DNA from 4 places in the Pseudomonas sp. S2_F03 genome. Region 1 is predicted to be linked to each of the others. Evidence: predicted binding sites of a transcription regulator. Region 1 holds the regulator's gene; each other region holds the start of a gene.

Region 1 (4,544 bases):
AACGCTGAGCTGTAGCAGCAGGTTTCGCCAGCTGCTACAGGGCGAGGTGTTACTCGCCTTCGTCGAAGAAGTTATTGATCAATGCCACGAGCGCATCCAGTGCTTCCTGCGCTTGCTCACCTTCGGTACTCAGGTGGATTGTGGTGCCCTTGCCGGCGGCGAGCATCATCATCGCCATGATGCTTTTACCGTCGACCGTGGATTCTGGGGCACGTCCTACCCTGATCGTGCAGTCCTTGAACTGACCCGCCACTCCAACGAATTTTGCAGAAGCGCGGGCATGCAGGCCCAGCTTGTTGATGATTTCAATTTCCAGAGCAGGCATCGCGATGTGGATCCTTTAGCTGAGGTCGCGGTGGCGGACCTGGACGTTCTTCAGGGATTGTTGCAGGACCTGGCCCAGACGTTCGGTCAGGTAGACGGAGCGATGATGCCCGCCGGTGCAGCCAATGGCGATGGTGACATAAGCCCGGTTACTGGCGGCAAAGCGCGGCAACCACTTGAGCAAGTAGGTGGAAATGTCCTGGAACATCTCTTCGACGTCCGGTTGAGCCGCCAGGTACTCGGCCACCGGTTGATCAAGCCCGGACTGCGCTCGCAGTTCCGGCTTCCAGTAAGGGTTGGGCAGGCAGCGCACATCGAACACCAGGTCCGCGTCCACCGGCATGCCGCGCTTGAATCCGAAGGACTCGACCAGGAATGCAGTGCCGGCTTCCGGCTGGTTCAGCAGGCGCAGCTTGATGGTGTCGCGTAGCTGATACAGGTTCAGGTTGGTGGTGTTGATTTTGAGATCAGCGAGGTCGGCAATGGGGCCAAGCAGATTGCTTTCGTCCTCGATCGCCTCAGCCAACGAGCGATTGGCGGTACTCAGCGGGTGACGACGGCGGGTCTCGGAAAACCGCTTGAGCAAGGTTTCTACGTCGGCGTCCAGGTACAGCACATCGCATTTGATGTGCCGGCTACGGACTTCCTCGAGTAACTCGGGAAACCGCGAAAGATGGCTCGGCAGATTGCGCGCATCGATAGATACGGCGACCAGTGGTTGCGACAATTCGGTATGAATCAACGCACGCTCGGCCAGTTCCGGCAACAGTCCGGCGGGCAGGTTGTCGATGCAGTAGTAGCCGTTATCCTCGAGAACATCGAGTACGGTGCTTTTACCCGAGCCGGAGCGGCCGCTGACGATGATCAAGCGCATGATTACTGACCGTTTTGCTCTTCCAGAACAACCTTATACAAGGCTTCGTTACTCGGAGCACTACGCAGTTTTTCCCGCACTTCCTTGCGATCAAGCATGCTGGCTATTTGACGAAGCAATTCAAGGTGCGCATCGGTGGCGGCTTCCGGGACCAGCAGTACGAACAGCAGGTCAACCGGGGCCCCGTCGATGGCATCGAAGTCGATGGGCGCGTCAAGGTGCATCAAGGCGCTGATGGGCGAGATGCAGCCCTTCAGACGGCAATGGGGGATGGCGATGCCGTTACCAAAACCGGTCGAGCCGAGTTTTTCACGGGCGATCAATGCTTCGAAGACATCTTGCATCTCCAGATCCGGCACTTCCCGGGCGATCAGGTTGGCAATTTGCTCGAGGGCTTTCTTTTTACTGCCGCCCGGCACGTTCACGAGGGAACGGCCGGGGGTCAGGATGTTTTCAAGTCGGATCATGGGTTGGGAGTGTTAACGACCGGTTGCACCCTGGAGGAGGCTCTGGGTCTTTTCCTTATGCTTTTTGAGTTGTTTATCCAGCTTGTCGGTCAGTGAATCGATCGCTGCGTACATGTCGGTATGTTCCGCGTTGGCGACCACTTCATTGCCGGGAATATGCAGGGTGGCTTCGATTTTCTGCTTCAGCTTCTCGACGGTCATCGTGACCTGCACGTTGGTGATCTTGTCGAAATGCCGCTCTAATCGTTCGAGTTTTTCGCCGATGTAGGTGCGCAGGGGTTCGGTCACTTCCAGTTGGTGTCCACTGATGTTGACTTGCATACAGCTTCTCCTTCGTTGCCAGTGCATAAAGCGGCAGGCAGAAATGCCTGCCACTGGAACGCTGTGGCGTGGCCCTACATCAACCGCTTACGTTCGCTCGAAGGCGCGATCCCCAGGGATTCGCGATACTTGGCGACGGTGCGGCGAGCCACCTGAATGCCTTGTGCCTCCAGTAAACCAGCGATCTTGCTGTCACTCAACGGCTTTTTCTGATTTTCCGCGGCAACCAGTTTTTTGATGATCGCGCGGATCGCTGTGGACGAGCATTCACCGCCTTCGGAGGTACTTACGTGGCTGGAGAAAAAGTATTTCAACTCATAAATGCCCCGAGGGGTATGCATGAATTTTTGCGTGGTCACCCGTGAAATCGTCGATTCGTGCATGCCCACCGCTTCGGCAATGTCATGCAGGACCAAAGGCTTCATGGCTTCGTCGCCGTATTCCAGGAAACCGCGCTGATGCTCGACGATCTGGGTGGCAACTTTCATCAGGGTTTCATTGCGGCTTTGCAGGCTCTTGATGAACCAGCGGGCCTCTTGCAGCTGATTGCGCATGAAGGTGTTGTCAGCGCTGGTGTCGGCACGGCGGACAAACCCGGCGTATTGCGCGTTGACCCGCAACCTTGGCACCGATTCCTGGTTGAGCTCTACCAGCCAGCGCTCGTTATCCTTGCGCACGATAACGTCAGGCACGACGTATTCGGCTTCACTGGATTCGATCTGCGAGCCGGGACGCGGGTTGAGGCTCTGGACCAGTTCGATGATCTGGCGCAGTTCGTCTTCCTTGAGCTTCATGCGGCGCATCAACTGGCTGTAGTCGCGGCTGCCCAGCAGATCGATGTAGTCAGTGACCAGACGCTTGGCTTCGGCCAGCCAAGGCGTCTTGGCTGGTAGCTGGCGTAGTTGCAGCAGCAGGCATTCGCCCAGGTTGCGAGCGCCGATGCCGGCAGGCTCGAATTGCTGGATGCGGTGCAGGACGGCTTCGATTTCGTCCAGTTCGATGTCCAGTTCCGGATCGAAGGCTTCGAGGATTTCCTCGAGGGTTTCATCCAGATAGCCCTGATTGTTGATGCAGTCGATCAGGGTCACGGCGATCAGGCGATCGGTGTCGGACATCGGTGCCAGGTTCAGTTGCCACAACAGGTGGCTTTGCAGGCTCTCGCCGGCCGATGTGCGAGTGGTGAAATCCCATTCGTCGTCATCGTTGCTCGGCAAGCTGCTGGCGCTGGTCTGGTAAACGTCTTCCCATGCGGTATCGACCGGCAGTTCATTGGGAATGCGTTCGTTCCAGTCACCTTCCTCGAGGTTGTCCACCGTGGGGGCGGTTTCCTGATAGGAGGGTTCCTGAATGTCGGCGTTGGGTGGCTGCTCGGCTTTGTCGGCCAAGGGATCGGCGTTGTCGAAGTCGTCGCCTTCTTCCTGGCGTTCGAGCATCGGATTGGACTCCAAAGCCTCCTGGATTTCCTGTTGCAGGTCCAGGGTCGACAATTGGAGCAGGCGGATGGCCTGTTGCAGCTGCGGTGTCATCGTCAGCTGCTGGCCCATTCTCAAGACTAGCGATGGTTTCATGGCAGGGGCTTAACACCTTATTCGCCGGCGCACATGCGCCATCCACTACAGGGCGCCGGAGCGCCAAACATAAGCAAATTATATGCCTGAAACTGAAGTGTTTGCCTAGAGCGCCGTAACAATAAAAAACACACTGCTGTGTTAATTGCGCCAGGAGCTCAGTCGACTAGCCAGACACCTCGATGCTTACAGGCGGAACTCATGGCCCAGATAGACTTCTTTCACCAGGTCGTTTGCAAGGATAGTGGCAGAGTCGCCCTCGGCGATCAGTTGGCCATCGTTGACGATGTACGCGGTTTCGCAGATATCCAGGGTTTCACGGACGTTGTGGTCCGTGATCAGCACGCCAATGCCCTTGGCCTTGAGGTGGTAGATAATCTGTTTGATGTCGCCGACCGAAATCGGGTCCACGCCGGCGAAGGGTTCGTCGAGCAGGATGAATTTCGGGTTAGTCGCCAGTGCCCGGGCAATTTCCACACGGCGGCGTTCGCCACCCGACAGGCTCATGCCAAGGTTGTCGCGGATGTGGCTGATATGGAATTCCTGCAGCAGGCTTTCCAGCTCTTTGCGACGTCCGGCCTTGTCGAGTTCCTTGCGGGTCTCGAGGATCGCCATGATGTTGTCGGCCACCGAGAGTTTGCGGAAGATCGACGCTTCTTGCGGCAGATAGCCGATACCGGCTTTCGCACGACCGTGCATGGGCTGGTGGCTGACGTCCAGGTCGTCGATCAGTACGCGCCCTTGATCGGCCTGTACAAGGCCGACAATCATGTAGAAGCAGGTGGTCTTGCCGGCGCCGTTAGGGCCCAGCAGGCCGACGATTTGACCGCTGTCGATCGACAGGCTGACATCGCGCACGACCTGGCGGCTCTTGTAGCTCTTGGCCAGATGCTGAGCTTTCAGAGTTGCCATTACTGGGCCTTTTGCTCGTCGGTTTTCTTCTTCGGCTGGATCACCATGTCGATACGCGGGCGCGCCTCAGTGACCTTG
Region 2 (4,544 bases), 1.3 Mb from region 1:
AGCGAAGACACCGGTCAGGATCGCGCCGAGGATACCGCCGATACCGTGTACGCCGAACGCGTCCAGGGAATCGTCATAGCCGAGTTTGCGCTTCAGGGTGGTGGCGCAGAAGAAGCACACCACGCCCGCTGCCAGGCCGATCACCAGAGCGCCCATCGGGCCCACGGTGCCGGCGGCCGGCGTAATAGCGACCAGACCGGCGACCACACCAGATGCGATACCCAGTGCACTTGGTTTGCCGTGGGTGATCCACTCGGCGAACATCCAGCCCATCGCAGCGGCGGCGGTTGCGATTTGGGTCACCAGCATCGCCATACCGGCAGTACCGTTGGCCGCGGCGGCAGAACCGGCGTTGAAGCCGAACCAGCCAACCCACAACATGGCGGCGCCCATCAGGGTGTAACCGAGGTTGTGCGGTGCCATCGGGGTGGTCGGGAAGCCTTTGCGCTTGCCCAGTACCAGGCAGGCAATCAGACCGGCCACACCGGCGTTGATGTGCACCACGGTGCCACCAGCGAAGTCGAGCACGCCCCAGTCCCACAGCAGGCCGCCGTTACCGGACCAGACCATGTGCGCAATCGGTGCGTAAACCAGGGTGAACCACACGCCCATGAAGATCAGCATGGCGGAGAACTTCATCCGCTCGGCGAAGGCACCGACGATCAGCGCAGGGGTAATGATGGCGAAGGTCATCTGGAAGGTGACGAACACCGCCTCAGGGAACAATGCCGCAGGCCCGGTCAGGCTGGCCGGGGTAATACCGGCGAGGAACGCCTTACCCATGCCGCCGAAGAAGGAGTTGAAGTTGACGACGCCCTGTTCCATACCGGTGGTGTCGAACGCGACGCTGTAGCCATAAATGACCCACAGGACGCTGATCAGACCGGTAATGGCAAAGCACTGCATCATCACGGAAAGAATGTTTTTGGACCGAACCATGCCGCCGTAGAACAGCGCGAGGCCGGGAATGGTCATGAACAGCACGAGGGCTGTAGAGGTCATCATCCAGGCGGTGTCGCCGGAATTGAGGACTGGGGCAGCCACTTCGTCTGCCGCCATGGCCAGGCCGGGCATTACGAGGGACAACAGGGCTCCTAGCCCTGCGAATTTACGCAGAGTCATATTGTTTTCTCCTGGGGCGTTGGGTTTGTGGCGGCTTAAATCGCGTCGGTATCGGTTTCGCCGGTACGGATGCGAATCGCCTGTTCCAGATTCACCACAAAGATCTTGCCGTCACCGATCTTGCCGGTGTTGGCGGCCTTGGTTATCGCCTCGATAACCCGGTCCAGATCCTTGTCATCAATGGCGACATCGATCTTCACCTTGGGCAGAAAATCGACCACGTACTCCGCGCCGCGATACAGCTCGGTGTGACCCTTCTGCCGACCGAAGCCTTTGACTTCAGTAACGGTAATGCCCTGCACGCCGATCTCGGACAGCGACTCGCGTACGTCGTCCAGTTTGAACGGCTTGATGATGGCAGTGACTAGCTTCATGAAAACTCTCTCCCGAATTGGTGGACTTGCCCCAGGAAAACAAACCCGACTCAAGTCTAAGCGCAGTGCCTGGCTTTGTAACGCATCGTCGGCCTTGAATGCCCGTCCGACCCCAGCTAACCACCCCGTACGAAACACTTCCCCCGTTTCGCCTGGCGCACTGCATTCGTCACAGCGACTGCATCAGTGCATGGGTTAACAGTCACTAAGCAGAAACCTTGCCATCTCGCCAAAACCTACTGAATTCAATCCCTTGGCCAATACTGCAAGCCACCGCCCTTAATTACTCCGGAATTAACGCACAACAACAGTGCGTCACCGTCCGTCCGCATGCGCGAAAAGCGTGCGCTGGTTGCCAGCCGAAATTGACTATAGACACTGCGTGATACACTGCCCGCCATTGTTTCCAGGACACTCATCATGCTCGCGCCCAAAGACTTCCTCGACGCCCTGACGGGCACCGCCTCCCGCCTCTTCAGCGGCGAAACCCCGCTGCCGAAAAGCGAAATCGAAAGCCAGTTCAAGACGTTGTTGCAGAGCGGCTTCAGCAAGCTCGACCTGGTCAGCCGGGAAGAATTTGATAGTCAGATGGTTGTGCTGGCTCGCACCCGTGCACGGCTGGAAAGTCTTGAGGCGAAAGTGGCGGAGCTGGAAGCGAAGCTCAATCCGCCGGCTGAGTAACGCCCCAAGCCCCCCTGTGCAATGCGATCCCCTGTGGGAGCGGGCTTGCCCGCGAATGGGGTCGCCTCCGTCTACCTGGCATCCCACGCTAGACAGACCATTCCTGTAGGAGCTGCCGAAGGCTGTGATCTTCTGATCTTGCGCCACGCCACCATCTCGGCAACGTCCTACAAAGATCACACCGCTGTCCGATTGCGCCGCAAATCTCCGGTTCCTAAGCTCACCTTCTGCTGAATATTCAGCTCTGGGTTTGGCGACCCGGAAGACCCCGACGCACTACGACCACATTCGACCGAGGAATTCATTCCATCTCGAATTATGGCGGCTATGCGTGGGAGACCTTCGGGTCTGCCGGTTCTCGGGCGTCACCGGTTCGCCAACCCGCGCACAGCTGCCACCCTTTTCGTTTGGCGACGATCAGAAGCAGTTTTCTTCACTCGACCCCGAGAATTGCACCATGAATGAAAACTATCTAATCCCCCACGTCTTCACCCGCCACAAACTCAGCCTCCACGCCCTCCTCCTCGAAAACCAGGCCTGGTTCAGTGCCCGTGATCTTGGCCGACTGCTCCGACTCTTCCTCGACGAACGCACCGTCCGAAAGCTCGCCCCCCGACCAGCGTCAAACCGCACGAATGCTCATCCACGGCGTCATCGAAAACACCCTGCTGATCAGCGAATCCGGCGTCTACGCATTACTGATCTACCACTACTGCCCCGAATACCGCGGTCTGCGCGAATGGCTGACTCACGAAGTAGTTCCAACCCTAAGAGACGCCCAACAACCCACCTCAACCGAACGCCCGATCCTGAGCCTGCTGAACTGGCCGCAGATGTCGTTGAGTTTGCTGCACTGGAATAACCAGCCGTGGATTCGGCTGCAGGATGTGCCACACGTACTACCGGACCAAGAACGATCACACTGTGCGGTGAACGAACCATGGTGGAAGCGTGCTTCGCGAGTACTCCAATCGTTTTGAGCTTCCGAAGCTCAACCACGGCCAATTTCGGCGATCCGCACATCGTGGGTCGATTGCAGATTCAGCCAGAATTCGATTGTGGTGTTCAGGTGAATGGAAAGCTTCTTGGCTAGTTCAGGGCCGACACGGATGTTCTGCGCCATCAACTCACGCAATTCAAACGGGGACATCCGCACCCGGCCCTGAAGATCAGCCACCGAAATACCCCACGGCTCAAGAAACTCCTTCTCAAGGATTTCGCCGGGATGAATCGGCCGCATTCCATTTGTGTTCATTTCCCTCCTGAGGGTTTGATCTGCTGTGATCATAAGCAGCTCCCTCGAGCGCACAAGAGCGCCCGTGCGCTTTGGCCGACGTCCCTCATGTATCTCGGCACAGTCCTACAAAACCAACGTCCATGCAGCGGATTGCACCCAGTACCAGCCCCGACGCAACCTTTGTAGCAGCTGGCGCAGCCTGCGTTCGGCTGCGCAGCAGTCGTAATCAAAGTACACGGTGTGTCAGGTAAACTTTGCCTGTCGAATTTACGACTGCTGCGCAGCCGAACGCAGGCTGCGCCAGCTGCTACAGATCATGCGAACCTGCAATATCTTGCGAAGATTTCCCACCTCTCCAGCCAGACTCCACGACTACCCTTCTAAAACCCGCAGGAAGCGGCCCCCGTACCACTCAAGGAACGACCATGTCCCTCTCCATCGTCCACAGCCGCGCCCAAATCGGCGTGGATGCGCCTGCCGTTACCGTTGAAGTCCACCTGGCCAACGGTTTGCCATCCCTGACCATGGTCGGTTTGCCGGAGGCGGCGGTGAAGGAAAGCAAGGACCGCGTACGCAGCGCGATCATCAATTCCGGGCTGCAATTCCCGGCGCGGCGCATCACGTTGAATCTCGCCCCGGCGGATTTGCCCAAGGACGGTGGCCGGTTTGATCTGGCGATTGCCTTGGGGATTCTGTCTGCCAGTGTGCAGGTGCCGACGTTGACGCTGGATGATGTGGAGTGTCTGGGAGAGCTGGCGCTGTCGGGCGCGGTACGAGCCGTGCGTGGGGTATTGCCGGCGGCATTGGCTGCGCGCAAGGCCGGGCGGTCGCTAATGGTACCGCGGGCAAATGCCGAAGAGGCATGCCTTGCCTCAGGGCTTAAGGTGATCGCGGTGGATCATTTGCTGGAAGCGGTCGCGCACTTTAATGGGCACACACCGGTCGAGCCTTACGTTTCCAATGGTTTGCTCTACGCCAGCAAACCCTATCCCGACCTCAATGAAGTGCAGGGGCAACTCTCGGCCAAACGCGCCTTGCTGATTGCCGCGGCAGGGGCACATAACCTGTTGTTCAGCGGGCCGCCGGGGACTGGGAAAACGTTGTTGGCCAGCCGTCTTCCGGGATTGTTA
Region 3 (4,544 bases), 670 kb from region 1:
AGGCGCGCAATGCCGCCAAGGCGAATACCTGGACCGATATCGATTTTGAGCAATTCGCGGCGTTCGTAAAACCTTACACGCTTGAGCGCACGGCCAAGGAAACCGGCGTGCCAGCCGAGCGCCTCAAGGCGTTGGCCGAACTGTATGCTGACCCCAAGCGCAAAGTGGTTTCGTTCTGGACCATGGGCTTCAACCAGCACACGCGTGGCGTGTGGGCCAATAACCTGATTTACAACATCCACCTGTTGACCGGAAAGATCAGCGAGCCGGGCAACAGTCCATTCTCCCTGACGGGCCAGCCTTCGGCCTGCGGGACGGCGCGCGAAGTGGGCACGTTCTCCCATCGCTTGCCCGCCGACCTGGTGGTCACCAACCCGGCGCATCGCGCCAAGGCCGAGCAGATCTGGAAAGTGCCGCCGGGCACCATCAATGAAAAGGTCGGGTTTCACGCCGTGCAGCAGAGCCGCATGCTCAAGGACGGTGTGCTCAACGTGTATTGGACGATGGCCAGCAACAACATGCAGGCCGGTCCGAACATCATGCAGGAAGTGTTGCCGGGCTGGCGCAACCCCGAGAACTTTGTGGTGGTCTCGGACGTGTACCCCACGGTCTCCGCCCAAGCGGCCGATCTGATTCTGCCCACCGCGATGTGGGTCGAGAAAGAGGGCGCTTATGGCAACGCGGAGCGGCGTACGCAGTTCTGGCATCAATTGGTCTCGGCACCGGGTGAGGCCAAGTCTGATCTGTGGCAACTGGTCGAGTTTTCCAAGCGCTTTAAAACCGATGAGGTCTGGTCGGCAGAGGTGTTGACCACGTCACCGCAGTACAAGGGCAAGACCCTGTATGAGGTGCTGTTCAAGAACGGTCAGGTCGATCAGTTCCCACTGGATCAGATGGCGGCGGGTTATCAAAACGACGAGGCCCGGGATTTTGGTTTTTACTTGCAAAAAGGGCTGTTCGAAGAATATGCCCAGTTCGGCCGTGGCCACGGTCATGACCTTGCTCCGTTTGATCGCTATCACACCGAACGTGGATTGCGCTGGCCCGTCGTCGAGGGCAAGGAAACACTCTGGCGTTTCCGAGAGGGGTATGACCCTTACGTGGAGAAGGGCAGCGGTGTGCAGTTCTATGGCTATCCCGACAAGAAAGCGATCATCTTCGCGCTCCCTTACGAGCCGCCAGCAGAGTCCCCGGACGCGGACTTCCCGTTCTGGCTCAGCACCGGCCGGGTCCTTGAGCACTGGCACACCGGGACCATGACGCAGCGCGTTGAGGAACTCTATAAAGCGGTCCCCGACGCCTTGGTCTACATGCATCCGGCGGATGCGAAAGCCTTGAATGCCCGCCGTGGCAGCGAAGTGAAACTGATCAGTCGGCGCGGTGAGATGCGTGCGCGCATCGAAACCCGAGGGCGTAACAAGCCACCCGAAGGCCTGGTGTTTGTACCGTTCTTCGATGCCAACAGGCTGATCAACAAAGTCACGCTCGATGCGACGGACCCTATCTCCAAACAAACTGATTACAAAAAATGCGCGATCAGGATTGAAGTGATCAAGACGGCATAAGGAGAGTTCTGATGAATTGTCGTTCGCTGTCCTTGCTTGCTGCTCTGCTGGTTGGGTTGCCAGCGGCATTCGCGGCGCAGCCGGGTTACCCGCTGGACGCCCCGGCGCCGGATGGTCGGCGACCCGGAGGGACCTTGACGCAGGAGTTCCCGGCCCCGCCGATAGCTGAAGACGAGAACAAGGACCTCAAGCGCGAGCGCAATTATCCCGAGCAACCGCCCACCATCCCGCACAGCACTCGGGGATACCGCATCGACAAGAACAGCAACAAGTGCCTGTCTTGTCATAGCCGCGCCAATAGCGCTCGCACTCAGGCGCCGATGATCAGCATCACCCACTACATGGACCGTGATGGTCAGGCGCTGGCCGCGGTATCGCCACGCCGGTATTTCTGCAATCAGTGCCATGTGCCGCAAAAAGACGTGAAACCTCTGGTGAACAACAGCTTCAAGAACATTGACCAGGTGCTGCAAGACGAAATCAACGGCCAGTCGAAACCCTGAGGAGAGGACATGAAATCGTTGCTTGCCCTGCTCAAGGATTATTGGGGTGTTCTGCGTCGGCCCAGCGTGCATTACAGCCTGGGCTTCCTGACGCTTGGCGGGTTTATTGCCGGGGTGATTTTCTGGGGCGGTTTCAACACTGCACTGGAAGCGACCAATACCGAGAAGTTCTGTATTTCCTGCCATGAAATGCGCGACAACGTTTTTGTCGAGTTGCAGGAAACCATTCACTACACCAATCGCTCCGGCGTTCGAGCCACGTGCCCGGACTGCCATGTTCCCCATGAATGGACGCACAAGATTGCCCGCAAGATGCAGGCCTCCAAGGAAGTGTGGGGCAAGGTGTTCGGCACGATCGATACCCGTGAAAAGTTTCTCGATATGCGGCGTGAGTTGGCCGAACACGAGTGGGGGCGGCTCAAGGCCAACGACTCCCGGGAGTGCCGCAATTGCCATAACTTCGAATTCATGGATTTCACCCGTCAGGGCAAACGCGCCGCCAATATGCACTCCACGTCACTGGCCAGCGGCCAGGCGACCTGTATCGACTGCCACAAGGGCATTGCCCACCAGTTGCCCGACATGAGCGGAGTCAAAGGCTGGTAGCAAATCCGGCCGAGGGCTTTCACCGTATTGCCGCGAAGCGGCATATCCGCGCCGGTTTTTCGACTTTGACACAATCCGTCATCCTCCCCTGATAACCCTCAAGCCCAGTGTTTTAAAGGGCTTTGAGCCTCTGCGTGCAAGTTGGTCTGCAAATTGCTACAGCCTGCGAAGTACAGCGGTGGGCGGCAAACGTCCGGCATGCAGAGGAAAGAGTGTGGACAAGTACCTTTATGTGGCAATGACCGGCGCCAGCCAGAATGCACTGGCGCAGAAGGCTCATGCCAACAACCTGGCAAACATCTCCACCAACGGTTTTCAGAAGGACCTGGAACAGGCCCGTTCGATGCCGGTGTTTGGTGACAGCTTTCCGGCGCGTGCGTTTGCCATGACCGAGCGCCCGGCCACCGACTTCTCCCCTGGCTCGCTGGTCGAGACCGGCCGCGACCTCGACGTCGCCGTGCAAGGCAATGGCTGGATCGCCGTGCAGAACCCTGCAGGTCAAGAAACTTACGTGCGCACCGGCAGCCTGAACGTGGACGCCCTAGGCGTACTGCGGGCCGGCAACGGTATGCCGGTGATGGGCAATGGCGGACCGATCGCCGTGCCGCCCGAGCAGCAAATCGAAGTGGGCGAGGACGGCACCATCAGCATCCGTGCGATGGGCGAAGGCCCGCGCGTGATGGCTGAAGTCGACCGCATCAAGCTGGTCAACCCTGACCTGAAGAACATGACCAAAGGCCTGGATGGTTCGATCCACACCAAGGACGGCAAGCCGGCGCAAGCCGATTCCGGCGTCAAACTGGTGTCCGGGTTCCTGGAGTCGAGCAACGTCAACGCCGTGGAAGAAATGACCTCGGTGTTGGCTTTGTCCAAGCAGTTCGAGCTGCACATCAAGATGATGAACACCGCCAAAGACGATGACCAGGCCATGGCTCGGGTCTTGCAGATCAGCTAATTATCAGAACGTCGCGCCGTAAAACAGGCGCACGAGGAGAATCGAATGCTTCCGGCTCTATGGGTTGCCAAAACAGGTCTGTCCGCCCAGGACACCAACCTGACCACCATTTCCAACAACCTGGCCAACGTGTCGACCACGGGTTTCAAACGTGATCGTGCCGAGTTCCAGGACTTGCTCTATCAGATCAAGCGCCAGCCAGGCGCCCAGTCGACCCAGGACAGCGAACTGCCGTCGGGTCTGCAAGTGGGTACCGGTGTGCGCATCGTCGGCACCCAGAAAAACTTCACCGCCGGCAGCCTGCAAACCACCGAGCAGCCACTTGACCTGGCGGTCGACGGTCGCGGTTTCTTCCAGATCCTGCAGCCGGACGGCACCACGTCTTACACCCGCGACGGTACGTTCCACCTCGACTCCAACGGTCAGGTCGTGAACGCCAGCGGCTTCGCCCTTGAGCCGGCCATTGTCATTCCCAACGACGCGCAGACCTTCACGGTCGGTCGCGACGGCACCGTGTCCATCACCGTTCCGGGTAACCCGGCCAACCAGGTGATCGGCAACCTGCAAACCGCCGACTTCATCAACCCGGCCGGTCTGCAAGCAGTGGGCAACAACCTGTTCCTGGAAACTGCGGCCAGCGGCGCACCGCAAGTCGGTACCCCGGGCTTGAACGGTTTCGGTACCACGCTGCAGAACACCCTGGAAACGTCCAACGTCAGCACCGTTGAAGAGATGGTCAACATGATCACCACTCAGCGTGCCTACGAGATGAACTCCAAGGTGATCTCCACCGCCGACCAGATGCTCTCGTTCGTAACGCAGAATCTGTAATCAAGTCTATGAGGCGGCCATGAGGTCGCCTGCAACACCGTGAGGTAGGGTCATGAATCGCTTTGTATCTGTTCTGGCACTGAG
Region 4 (4,544 bases), 2.0 Mb from region 1:
TTTCATCATGGTCGCCATCTGCCGGGTGAACAGGGCAATGTCCTGGGGCTTGATGCGTTTGCCGACGCTGAAAATCGAGGCGGATTTCTTGCGTACCTTGCCGGGATTGATGCCTTGCTTGCGCAGTTGGGCCTTGATCAACGCCGGGTTCTGGCCGCTCAACTCGCCTGTCATTCGGGTGCCTTTGCGGTCTGTGCCTTCCCAGGCATAGACGCTGATTTTTGCTGCTTTGACCGCCATGTTCAGTCCTTGGTGACCCGGTTGATTTCTTCAAGGCTGGTGACGCCTTGCATGGCCTTGAGCAGGCCCGAGGTGCGCAAGTCGTTGAAACCGTCCTTGCGCATCTGGCTGTCGATTTGTAGTGAGTTGCCCTCGGCCATGATCAGCCGTTGCAGGTCCTTGGTGTTCTTCACCACTTCATAAATCCCGACGCGCCCTTGTAGCCGTTGTTGCACTGATCGCAACCGACCGGCTCATAGATCGCGAATGAGCCGATGCGTTCCTCGGGGAAACCTTCCTTGAGCAGCGTTTCACGAGGGACGTCGATGGATTGCTTGCAGTGGTTGCACAATTTGCGCGCCAGACGCTGGGCGATGATCAGGGTGACCGAGGTGGCGATGTTGAAGCCCTGAATGCCCATGTTATGCAGACGGGTCAAGGTTTCGGCGGCGCTGTTGGTGTGCAGGGTGGACAGCACCAGATGCCCGGTCTGCGCGGCTTTGATGGCGATTTCGGCGGTTTCCAGATCGCGGATTTCGCCCACCATGATCACGTCCGGGTCCTGGCGCAGGAACGAACGCAGCGCCTGGGCGAAATCCAGCCCCTGCTTGGGATTGACATTGACCTGGTTGATGCCTTCCATGTTGATCTCCACCGGGTCTTCGGCGGTGGAAATATTGATGTCCACGGTGTTGAGGATATTCAAGCCGGTGTAGAGCGACACGGTCTTGCCCGAGCCGGTGGGCCCGGTGACCAGAATCATGCCCTGTGGCTGCTTCAGGGCGGCCATGTACAAGTCTTTCTGGTCGGACTCGTAGCCGAGGGCATCAATGCCCATTTGCGCGCTGGACGGGTCGAGGATCCGGATCACCACTTTCTCGCCCCATAGCGTCGGCAGGGTATTGACCCGGAAATCAATCGACTTGCTCTTGGACAGGCGCATTTTTATCCGCCCGTCCTGAGGTTTGCGGCGCTCGGAAATGTCGAGGCTGGCCATGACTTTGAGCCGCGCCGCAATGCGGTTGGCCAATTGAGTGGGCGGCTTGGCCACTTCGCGCAACATGCCGTCGGTGCGCATCCGCACCCGGTATGTTTTTTCATAGGGCTCGAAGTGCAGGTCGGACGAGCCGCTCTTGATCGCGTCGAGCAGCATTTTGTGGACGAAACGCACGACGGGCGCATCGTCGGCATCCTGTCCGGCAATAGCGTCCTTTTTGTTGTCATCGACCGACTCGATGTCCAGCCCGTCGAGATCGACATCTGCCATGTCTTCCAGGCCACTGGCATGGCTGTCGAAGAATTTCTCGATGGCATCGCTGAGCTTGTCGTCCTCCACCAGGATGGCTTCGGTGTTCAGCCCAGTGCTGAACTGGATGTCATTGATCGCCTGATGATTGGTCGGGTCGGAAACCCCCACGAACAACTTGTTGCCGCGTCGCCAGAGAGGCAGCGCATGGTGCTGGCGGATCAGCTTTTCGCTGACCAGTCCTTTGGGCTGGGTTTCCTTGTCCAGGCAATTGAGGTCCAGCAGCGCCATGCCGAAATGTTCCGAGGCGATCTCGGCGATCTGTCGACTCTTCACCAGATTGTTCTGTACCAGGTAACTGACCAGGGAAATCTTGTTGCGTTGGGCTTGCTGATACGCCTGTTGCGCGCTTTTGTCAGTGAGCAGCTTGGCCAGGACCAATTGCTTGGCCAGACCGCTTAGGGCGATGTCGTTCATGGGGATACCGGACACAGACAGTTCAAGACTTATAGCCTAGTCAAGGCGCTGAACCAAACCAGCGGCGTTGAGGTGACAAAAAGTGTCAGATAGTGCGGTTGCAGGGGGCTCGAAAGCCCTTCGGCTCGACTTCGTGCCCCGCCAGCAGGGGCTCTGGCGCTTGGCATGGGCTGTGCTGATGCTCTTGCAGATCATGAGATTTCAACTCATGCATGGAGCGTGTCTATGAAGACTCAGAAAGGTTTTACCCTGATCGAACTGCTGATCGTGGTGGCGATCATCGGGATTCTGGCGACGTTTGCGTTGCCGATGTATTCCAAATATCAAGCTCGGGCGAAAGTGACGGCAGGCTTGGCCGAGATTTCCGCCATGAAGGTGCCGTATGAAGATGTGATCAACCAGGGGACTGCGCCAACGGTGGCCAACGTGGCGCCGGCGGGCAATGCCACCACCAGCAATTGCACGGTCGCAGTGACAGGTACGGTTGCCACGGGCGCCGGCACCATCACGTGCACGATCTTGAATGCACCGGGGCCTGTGTTGAGCAAGACCATCACATTGACCCGTGATGCCGCCAATGGCTGGTCGTGTACCAGCACTGCTCAACAAGACTACGTGCCTAAAGGCTGCACGGGTTCCGCTACGTAAACGCTGAGATCCGGCACAGCCCCGCTTCTAAGGATACGGGGCTTTTTTTTGCTTGCGAATGTCTCGCAGACACAGAAAAAAAGCCAAAAAATTCAGCGTGTTAGGAACTTTGTGAAAACCCGCATGTTGCATGCAGAGATTTACCAGGTCATGCATTTTGCATGATTTCGAAAATGGATAGAATTTGTAAATTATTGATTTATAAGAATTTGTTAGTTGTTTCAAAGTTGGCACAGCGTTCGCAATATCCCCAGTAACCCTGCTGAGAAGACAACCAGCAGACTTTCTAGAAAAACAGGAGTTACTCATATGAAGAAGTTCGCTATCGCTGCCGCTACTGCTACCGCGCTGACCCTGACCCTGGCCAACGCAGCATTCGCGCAGACCACCACCACTCAAGCCCCTTTGACATTGGCTTCTGGTGAGGCTGCCAAGGTCGAGGAAGCTACTTCCGATACCTGGATCACCACCAAAGTTAAAAGCGACCTGCTGACTGAAAAAGGTATTCCTGGCACCGACATCAAAGTCGAAACCAACAAAGGTGTTGTGTCCCTGTCGTCCACGGTTGCCGTGACTGATTCTCAGAAAGCCACCGCTGTGGCGATCACCAAGAAAATCAAAGGCGTCAAAGCGGTCTCCGCTGACGGCCTGAAAGCCGAGTAAGGCAAGACTTCTCGCCTGGACCGGGAGAAGGTGTGGCAGACGGGCTGAGCAATACGCCTGCCGCTTCTTGGGAGTTCATGCGAACGGCCATAAGGATGTGGCCATTACAGGCCTCCGACATTCGTGTCGGGGGCCTGTTCTATATGGGCAACACAAAACAACTGTGGGAGCGAGCTTGCTCGCGATGAGGGCATAACATTCAACATCCAGGTTGACTGTTAGACCGCCATCGCGAGAGCAAGCTCGCTTGTATATTTAGACTTGAAGGGGTGGGGATTTAATTGCCGCGTTTGCTGGTGATCTGCGTCAGGCGATTCCCTTCAAATCGCAGGAACTGGTACATGCCGCCGTTGGGTCCATAGGTCCATTCCTCCACCTGAAACTCTTCGCGTCGGTTGGCGCTACGTTTGTAGCCCAGCACATCGCGGCTGACCGGTTCTCCGCATTTCTGCAGCACTTCGCTGGGCCTGTCGCCGACGCTGATCAATTGACTGCCACAGCGCAAGGTGTCGGCCGCGGAGGCTTGGCTGGCGCCCATCACCAGCACCAGGCCTGAGAGCAATCGCCTGACCTTCACTCGGCGTCCAGATGCATCGGCGTCACCACCCGGCCATCACTTTCTGCTTCGCCAAGGCTGGCGTCGATGAAGTACACGCGGTCATCGGCCAACTGGCCCTTGTCGACCAGATAATCCTTGATGCTGCTGGCGCGGTCCTGACCCAACTGACGCAACAGCACATCGCTGGTACTCCAGAACTTGATCACGTCCGCACGCATTTTTGCGGTGCGATCTTCCTTGCCCAGGTCCTTCCATTCGGCGGGTGGCTGGGTCTTCAGGCGGGTGCGGTAGATGCCTTCCAGCAGCGGGCCTTTCTCGTTGTCCGGAACATCCAGCAATGAGGCCTGTGCTGGCACCTTGTCGCCACGACGCTGGAGCATTTTGTAGTAGTTGTACTGGTATTCCCGTTCCAGGCGTTGCTCGGCGATCAGCGGGCCATCGCTGCTCGCCGCCGCCGTGCCTTCGATTTCCAGGCGCAGGGCCGGGCGTTCCTTCAGGGCGTTGGACAGTTTGACCAATGCCGCTTCGGCATCCTTGCCCAGGTCGCTTGAACCCGGCGCGAATGACACGCTGCCCAAGTCTTCGGAACCGCCGCCACTGACCAGCCCGCCAATCATTTTGAACGGCGCAGCGGCCGCCTTGACGATCAGGTTGCGCAGGGTTTGCCAGATAATCGGCATGACGCTGAACTGCGGATTATTGAGGTCACCGGTGACGGGCAATTCGATGGAA

The links. Region 1 encodes sigma-54, which starts transcription at its own class of promoters, with help from an activator protein. Its sites were predicted from a motif close to ANTGGCATNNANNTTGCTNT; they were not measured.
Positions count from the first base shown of each region.
Region 2: glnK (P-II family nitrogen regulator) is a predicted target of sigma-54. The motif match lies at 1,703-1,722, and genes of this name have one in related genera.
Region 3: AB4N76_RS21900 (flagellar basal body rod protein FlgF) is a predicted target of sigma-54. The motif match lies at 2,815-2,834, and genes of this name have one in related genera.
Region 4: AB4N76_RS09560 (pilin) is a predicted target of sigma-54. The motif match lies at 2,102-2,121, and genes of this name have one in related genera.

Region 1 is NZ_CP162759.1:4,010,481-4,015,024, forward strand. Features, by position in the region: gene AB4N76_RS18680 (ZIP family metal transporter) at 1-2, shown strand, start outside; gene AB4N76_RS18685 (HPr family phosphocarrier protein) at 50-325, opposite strand; gene rapZ (RNase adapter RapZ) at 341-1,198, opposite strand; gene ptsN (PTS IIA-like nitrogen regulatory protein PtsN) at 1,201-1,665, opposite strand; gene hpf (ribosome hibernation-promoting factor, HPF/YfiA family) at 1,678-1,986, opposite strand; gene AB4N76_RS18705 (RNA polymerase factor sigma-54) at 2,061-3,554, opposite strand; gene lptB (LPS export ABC transporter ATP-binding protein) at 3,741-4,466, opposite strand; gene lptA (lipopolysaccharide transport periplasmic protein LptA) at 4,466-4,544, opposite strand, start outside.
Region 2 is NZ_CP162759.1:2,750,194-2,754,737, forward strand. Features, by position in the region: gene AB4N76_RS13025 (ammonium transporter) at 1-1,122, opposite strand, end outside; gene glnK (P-II family nitrogen regulator) at 1,158-1,496, opposite strand; gene AB4N76_RS13035 (accessory factor UbiK family protein) at 1,917-2,177, shown strand; partial or broken gene AB4N76_RS13040 (BRO-N domain-containing protein) at 2,635-3,157, shown strand; gene AB4N76_RS13045 (HigA family addiction module antitoxin) at 3,169-3,465, opposite strand; gene AB4N76_RS13050 (YifB family Mg chelatase-like AAA ATPase) at 3,840-4,544, shown strand, end outside.
Region 3 is NZ_CP162759.1:4,684,393-4,688,936, forward strand. Features, by position in the region: gene napA (nitrate reductase catalytic subunit NapA) at 1-1,565, shown strand, start outside; gene AB4N76_RS21890 (nitrate reductase cytochrome c-type subunit) at 1,577-2,068, shown strand; gene AB4N76_RS21895 (cytochrome c3 family protein) at 2,078-2,674, shown strand; gene AB4N76_RS21900 (flagellar basal body rod protein FlgF) at 2,889-3,629, shown strand; gene flgG (flagellar basal-body rod protein FlgG) at 3,675-4,460, shown strand; gene flgH (flagellar basal body L-ring protein FlgH) at 4,513-4,544, shown strand, end outside.
Region 4 is NZ_CP162759.1:2,020,367-2,024,910, reverse strand. Features, by position in the region: gene AB4N76_RS09570 (type II secretion system F family protein) at 1-240, opposite strand, end outside; partial or broken gene pilB (type IV-A pilus assembly ATPase PilB) at 243-1,942, opposite strand; gene AB4N76_RS09560 (pilin) at 2,168-2,590, shown strand; gene AB4N76_RS09555 (BON domain-containing protein) at 2,900-3,253, shown strand; gene AB4N76_RS09550 (DUF2845 domain-containing protein) at 3,531-3,791, opposite strand; gene AB4N76_RS09545 (DUF748 domain-containing protein) at 3,827-4,544, opposite strand, start outside.